Regions from separate parts of the Streptomyces sp. NPDC031132 genome, predicted to be linked through region 2. Evidence: riboswitches for the same ligand, from Rfam matches in the RefSeq annotation. Region 2 holds a riboswitch; the other holds the start of a gene.
The links. A riboswitch is a leader RNA that binds a small molecule or an ion and turns the genes downstream of it on or off. The one in region 2 is predicted to bind guanidine.

Region 1 (3,183 bases), on a different contig from region 2:
TGCCGCCGACTTGACTGATGCCGAGCCGGGAGACCACCTCCCTGACGGACGTCGAGGCTGCGACCAACTCTCGCAATCGCTCTTCCGTGTGCCGCACCCACTGCGTCGGGAAGTGGGAGAAGTCGACGCTTGCCTCCTGCATCTTCGCGCGCAGGTAGCGCCTGGAGCCCGGTGTAGGGGTGCCCCGCACCAGATCACCGCGTCGTTGAAGTTCGTCGTTTCCCGAGCCGCCTCTTCCAGGAGGTCTCGCGTGTATCGCACCGCCATCGTTGCCCCTCCGGGCCGGCCACGCGTTCGTGGCTTCGTACGGGTTAACGAACCGGTATGCGGATAGTTACGTCCGATTAACGGAGCGGCCCGCACCGGTTGGTTGGTGCGGGCCGTCGGTGTGGAGGGCTGGCCGGAGTCAGATGCCCAGGTCCTTGATGATCTTGGCTACGTGGCCCGTGGCCTTGACGTTGTAGAGGGCGCGCTCGACCTTGCCCTCCTCGTCCACGATCACCGTGGATCGGATGACCCCGGTCACCGTCTTGCCGTACAGCTTCTTCTCGCCGAACGCGCCGTAGGTCTCGAGGACCTTCTTCTCCGGGTCGCCGACCAGGGTGACCTTCAGGTGCTCCTTCTCGCGGAACTTCGCCAGCTTCTCCGGCTTGTCCGGGGACACGCCGATCACGTCGTAGCCGGCCTCGGCCAGCACCGCCAGGTTGTCCGTGAAATCGCAGGCCTGCTTGGTGCAGCCCGGCGTCAGCGCCGCGGGGTAGAAGTACACGATCACCTTGCGGCCCTTGTGGTCGGCGAGCGAGACCTCGTTGCCGTCCGCGTCGGGCAGGGTGAAGGCGGGGGCGGTGTCGCCCGGCTGGAGTCGCTCGCTCATGTCAACAGTCTCCTCGGGAGGGGATCGGTACGGTCCGAGACTAAGCTGACAGACTGTTCATGGCGGACTACGCCCCCATGCGACCACGACCACGACGACGGAGGCAGCGCGGTGCCGGAAGCCAGGACCCCCGCACAGATCGAGGCGGACATCGTCCGCCGCCGCGAGCAGCTCGCCGAGACGCTCGACGAGATCGGCGTGCGCATGCACCCGAAGACGATCATCGGGGACGCGAAGGCCAGGGTCGCCTCGACCGTGGACCACACCGCCGGGCGTGCCGTCGTCGCCGTGAACCGTCTTCTGACGGACGTACGGGACGGCCTGTGCCACGAGGACGGCGCTCCGCGCTTCGAGCGGATCGCGCCCGTCGCGCTGCTCGCGGCGGGTGTGATCGGCCTGCTCGTGGTGTCGGCGCGGCGCAAGCGCTGATGACCCTGCGGCGCACGGGCGGGGCGCGGACGGGTAGGTTCGTGGCGTGAGCGACAACACCACCACCCACGACAAGCTGCCCATCCGCATGCTGCACGACCGTGTGCTCGTGAAGTCCGACTTGCCGGAGGGCGAGCGGCGCTCGGGCGGCGGCATCCTGATTCCGGCGACCGCTGCCGTGGGCAAGCGGCTGGCCTGGGCCGAGGTGGTCGCGGTCGGGCAGAACGTACGCAGTGTGGAGCCGGGCGACCGGGTGCTGTACGACCCCGAGGACCGGGCCGAGGTCGAGGTGCGGGGTGCGACGTACGTGCTGATGCGCGAGCGGGATCTGCACGCCGTGGCCGCGGAGCGGCTGGAGGGGTCCAAGGACTCCACCGGGCTCTACCTGTAGGAACCCGTAGGAGAGTGATCGTCGAAGGGCCGGTGACCGGGGTCACCGGCCCTTCTGCACGCGCTTTGCTACGGTGGTGGGGAACCCCCGACGAGACGCGCCGTACCGGGTAGCCGTGGCTGTACGACAAGACGACGCACCCCGTTCGCTCTCGTTCCGGAGGTGCCTGTCATGGCTTGGGTTCTGCTTCTCGTCGCCGGTCTGCTCGAGGTCGGCTGGTCGATCGGTATGAAGTTCACGGAGGGCTTCACCCGGTTGTGGCCGAGTGTGTTCACCGGTGCCGGGATCGTCGCCAGCATGGTGCTGCTCTCGTACGCCGCCAAGTCCCTGCCGATCGGTACCGCGTACGGCGTGTGGGTGGGCATCGGTGCGGCCGGGGCGGCGGTGCTGGGCATGGCGGTGCTGGGTGAGCCCGTCACCGCCGCCCGGATCTTCTTCATCTGCCTGCTGCTGGTCGCGGTGGTGGGGCTGAAGGCGACCTCCGGTCACTGAGCCCCTCGTACGGGCTACTCCTGTGGTCCCGGTTATTCCAGGTATTCCGACGGGGGGCGGCTGCGCGGGCGGCCGCCGGTGACGCCGCCCAGGGCGCCGGCGGTGGTGCCGGCCGTGGTGCCCGAGGTCGTTGCGCCGGTGGTTCCGGGGGTCGTTCCGCCGGTGGTGCCCTCGTTGCTCTGGCCTGCGGTGGTGTCGCCCTCCGTGGTCCGGCCCTCGGTGTCCTGCCCCTGGTTCCGGCCGCCCTGGTCCTCGTCTCCGTCCCGTGGTGTCGGCCGGCCGGGGCGGTTCGGCCGGCTCGGCGGTGCCGGTGATTCGGGGGTGTCCTCGTCCGGCGTCGGCTCCGGGCTGCTCGGGATGAACGGCGGCGGGGACGGTTCGGCGCCCGGCTGGAGTTCGAGGTCGAAGTCCAGCGGGTCGCTGCCCTCCAGGGCGGTCTTGGTGTACTGCGCCCAGATCCGGGCCGGGTAGCCGCCGCCCCCGATCCGGGCCTCGCCGAGTGCTCCGTACAGGGATTCCAGGGAGCCGGTGTCGGGGTCCTGGCCCATCATCGAGACGACGGTGACCAGGTCCGGGGTGTACGCCGCGAACCAGGCGGAGCGGTCCAGTTCGCCGGTGCCGGTCTTGCCGGCGGCCGGGTGCCCGGCGGCGAGGGCGGCCGTACCGGTGCCGTTGTCGACGACGCTGACCAGCATGGACGTGGTCGTGTCGGCGGCTTCGCGGCTGACGGCCTGCTGCGGGGTGCGGTCGGGCAGGTGGATGCTGTCGCTGCCCTTGGTGATCTTGTCGACGAACGTGTACGGGGTGTGGCGGCCGTGGTCGGCGAGGGTGGCGTAGGCCTGGGTCATGTCCAGGACGCTGGCCTGCATGGTGCCGAGGGCCATGGCGGGGCTCGCGACGAAGTTCGGGGTGTTCTCGGGGATGCCGAGGTCGATGGCGGTCTGTTTGACCTTGGCGGTGCCGACGTCGACGACCATCTGGGCGAAGACGGCGTTGA
Region 2 (3,183 bases):
CCGAAGCCCAGGCCGATGACGAACGTCCCGGCGAGGGCGAGGGTCCAGCTCGGGGAGAAGGCGAAGACGGCGGCGCCGACGGCCATGAGCGCGTAGGAGCCGCCGAGCAGCACCCGGTTGTTCAGGCGGCCCCGCAGGAGGTGGTAGATCAGCACTCCGAGCAAGGCGCCGACGAAGTGCGCGCTGAGGCTGAGCCCGGCCACGGCCGGACTGATGCCGTATGCGTCGCGCAGCGCCGGGATCGCCGGGCCGTAGAGCGCCTGGAGGGCGCCGATCACCACGAACGCCAGGCACGAGGCGGCGATCGCGACGGTGGTGAGGAGGGGCTTGCCTCCCTCTGGCAGATCGGCCTCGCTGGTGGAGGTCATGGCTCTCCTCATCGGTCATGGTCGAATGAACATGCTCAACGTTCACAGCAGCGGTAAGTTCACACTATTTCACTCACACTACACATCAGCTATGTTCGTTTCAACAGTGAGCATGTGCGAAACGCTCAACCGCAGCGCCCTCCCGCCCCTTCTGTGCTAAAAGCAGACACATGAACGTCATGGAGAGGCACAAGTTCGTCGTGGGACTGCTGATGCGGCAGAACCGTGCGACGGTGGCCGAGCTGGCCCAGGCCACCGGGGCGTCCGAAATGACCGTCCGCCGCGACCTGGAGGTACTGGAGTCCCGGGGCGCGCTGCGCCGGGTGCGCGGCGGCGCCGTGAGCAGCCTGCCCGGCGGCGTCGAACCCCCCTATGCGATCCGGGCCATGTCCGGGGCGCAGACCAAGGAGCGGCTCGCGCGCACCGTGGTCGAACTGCTCACCGACGGCGAGACCGTCGCGCTGGACACGGGCACGACGGCGGTCGCCATCGCAAAGGCCATGGCGGACCGCCAGTTCACCGTCGCGCCCCTTTCACTGCACGCGGCCTTCGCCCTCTCCGCGTATCCCGGCATCCAACTGGTGATGCCCGGCGGGCAGGTGCGCCCCGAGGAGCTGTCCTTCTACGGCCACGCACCTGTCCAGACCTTCAAGGACCTGTGCTTCGACACGTTCATCCTGGGCTGCTGCGGGGTCGACCCCATCCAGGGCGCCACCGCCTACAACCTCGACGACGTACAGGTGAAGCGGGCGGCCGTCGCCTCGGCGCAACGCGTGATCCTCGTCGCCACCGCCGACAAGATCGGCCGGGCGGCGCTCGGCCGCATCTGCTCCATGGAGGAGATCGCCCTCGTGGTCACGGACGCCCCCGCCGACTCCCCCGCGGTCGAAGTACTGCGTGACCAGGGCGTCGAGGTGGTCCATCCGCCGGAGGACTGAGCCCGGCAGTCGGGCCGGCCACGCCGCGGGGCGGGTCCGTCCGGCCGTCTGGGTTTCGTGTGAACGTACCTTTCCTGCACGGCACGCACCCGGGTTCGCCGCCACCAACCCCACCGACGGGTCCGCGCAGTTGCTCAAGTGGTGGGAGGAGCGCGTACAGGGGGTCCAGCTCGACCTGCTGCGCATGCGGGGACAGCTCGCGGAACTGGCCAACGTGCACGCCGCACACCAACGCACGTGGGAGGAGTCGCCGTTGGAACGCGTCGAGTCGCCGGACGAACCAGATGTTCGACGTCCTGTGGGCGACGGGCGAGCAGATCGGCAAAGCGCGCGAGAAGGCCTTCATCCAGGACGTCGCCGACCAGGCGAAAAGCTCCGTACACCTGGATCCACCTGTCACGGGATCGCGCCACCAAGGACTTCGCCGCACGCATCGGGCGTCGCGAAGCGGTGTACCGGTGAGAACCGTGCACGGGGAGGAGGGGGCGGAGGGGCAAGGTGGGGCACTCCGGGTGCCGCCGGGCCCGCGTTCGTTGCCAGGTTGTGCGGCGGCCCCGTCCCGAGGCCTCGGACGAGGTGCGCCGTACCCGGTTACGCACGACGACGCGCCAGGCGCCCCGTCATGGCCGGCGACCCCGACGACGCCACCGCAGTCGTGCTGCTCGCCCGCTGCCGACACCGCCTCGGCGACGAGCAGCAGGAGCTCGCCACCGTCGAACAGGCCCGCGCGTCGAACCAGTCGCTCGGCATCGCCCTCGGCCGCGCCGTCCGCGTGCAACGCAAGCGGACCGCATACGAGTCGGCCCGCTCGGCCGCCGCCCTCGCCCTCCGAGGAGAGCGACGCGGACACCAGGGGTGCGGCGAGGTGTCGCCAGGATCAGCCCGGCGGCGGCCGGCTCGGGCAGGCAAGCCCGGACCAGCGGAACCGTCCGTGTGAGGGTTTCTTGCCGATGCCGGCTCGATCGGAGGACTCGACCTGCACCCAGGCGTCCATGTCGTCCGGGTAAAGGATCACCCCGCCCTCCCCGACCGCTTCGGGAGGCTGCCCCGGGACGAGTCGACCGAGCTCTCCCGCAGCGGAGGTGCGCGCCCGTTGTACGGGTGCCGGCCGCGAGGCACCGAGGGAACCTGCGGGAGTTGCGCGGTACGGCCGGTGATACGTTTCCACGGAGATCAACTTCCGGGGCCGGTCTTCCTCGGGTGCGGTGGCCGCCACCGAACGCCCGCCTACCGGGCCGTCTCCCGATGCATACGTGACCGCCCGTCCAAGACCGATCAGGAGCACGACCATGACCTCGTCCGGCCCCGGCGGCTTTCCCCCCGGCTTCAGGTGGGGAACGGCCAGTTCGGCCACCCAGAGCCAGGGCGCGACGCCGGCGGACAACTGGTGGGGCTGGGAGGAGGCCGGCAAGGCTCCGCGCAGCGGCGCCGGGAACGGCTTCGACGAGCGGTACGCCTCCGACTTCCGGCTCCTGGCCGACTGGGGATTCGGCGACCACCGGATGTCCCTCGACTGGGCCCGGATCGAGCCGGAACCCGGACGCCGCGACCAGCGGGCGGTCGAGCACTACCGAAAGATCCTCGGGGCCGGCCGTCAGGCCGGCCTGACGATGTGGGCGTGCCTGCTGCACACCGCCCTGCCCGTCTGGGTCGCGGCCGACGGCGGCTTCCTCTCTCCTTCGGCCGCGGCTGCGTGGGCCCGGCACGTCGACTTCGTCGCCGAGACCTTCGGCGACCTCGTCGACGGCTGGATGCCGGTCGACAACCCGGCCGGCTATGCGGAGAAGGCCTACCTGCGTGGCACGTTTGGCTCGACGGCTACACCGTTCCCTTCGGGCTGTTCGACCGTAACCGGGTCCCGAAGCACAGCGCACACG

Region 1: it holds a riboswitch for guanidine, as region 2 does, so the genes downstream of both, ACZ49B_RS18915 (DMT family transporter) here and ACZ49B_RS34460 (hypothetical protein) in region 2, are expected to answer to the same signal.

The regions. Positions count from the first base shown of each region.
Region 1 covers NZ_JBVIGX010000011.1:138,121-141,303, reverse strand. The annotation lists gene bcp (thioredoxin-dependent thiol peroxidase) at 407-874, opposite strand; gene ACZ49B_RS18925 (DUF3618 domain-containing protein) at 986-1,303, shown strand; gene ACZ49B_RS18920 (GroES family chaperonin) at 1,350-1,694, shown strand; guanidine-III (ykkC-III) riboswitch at 1,757-1,835, shown strand; gene ACZ49B_RS18915 (DMT family transporter) at 1,866-2,186, shown strand; gene ACZ49B_RS18910 (transglycosylase domain-containing protein) at 2,219-3,183, opposite strand, start outside.
Region 2 covers NZ_JBVIGX010000041.1:38,258-41,440, forward strand. The annotation lists gene ACZ49B_RS34450 (MFS transporter) at 1-368, opposite strand, end outside; gene ACZ49B_RS34455 (DeoR/GlpR family DNA-binding transcription regulator) at 539-1,306, shown strand; guanidine-III (ykkC-III) riboswitch at 1,854-1,916, shown strand; gene ACZ49B_RS34460 (hypothetical protein) at 1,929-2,243, shown strand; gene ACZ49B_RS34465 (family 1 glycosylhydrolase) at 2,596-3,183, shown strand, end outside.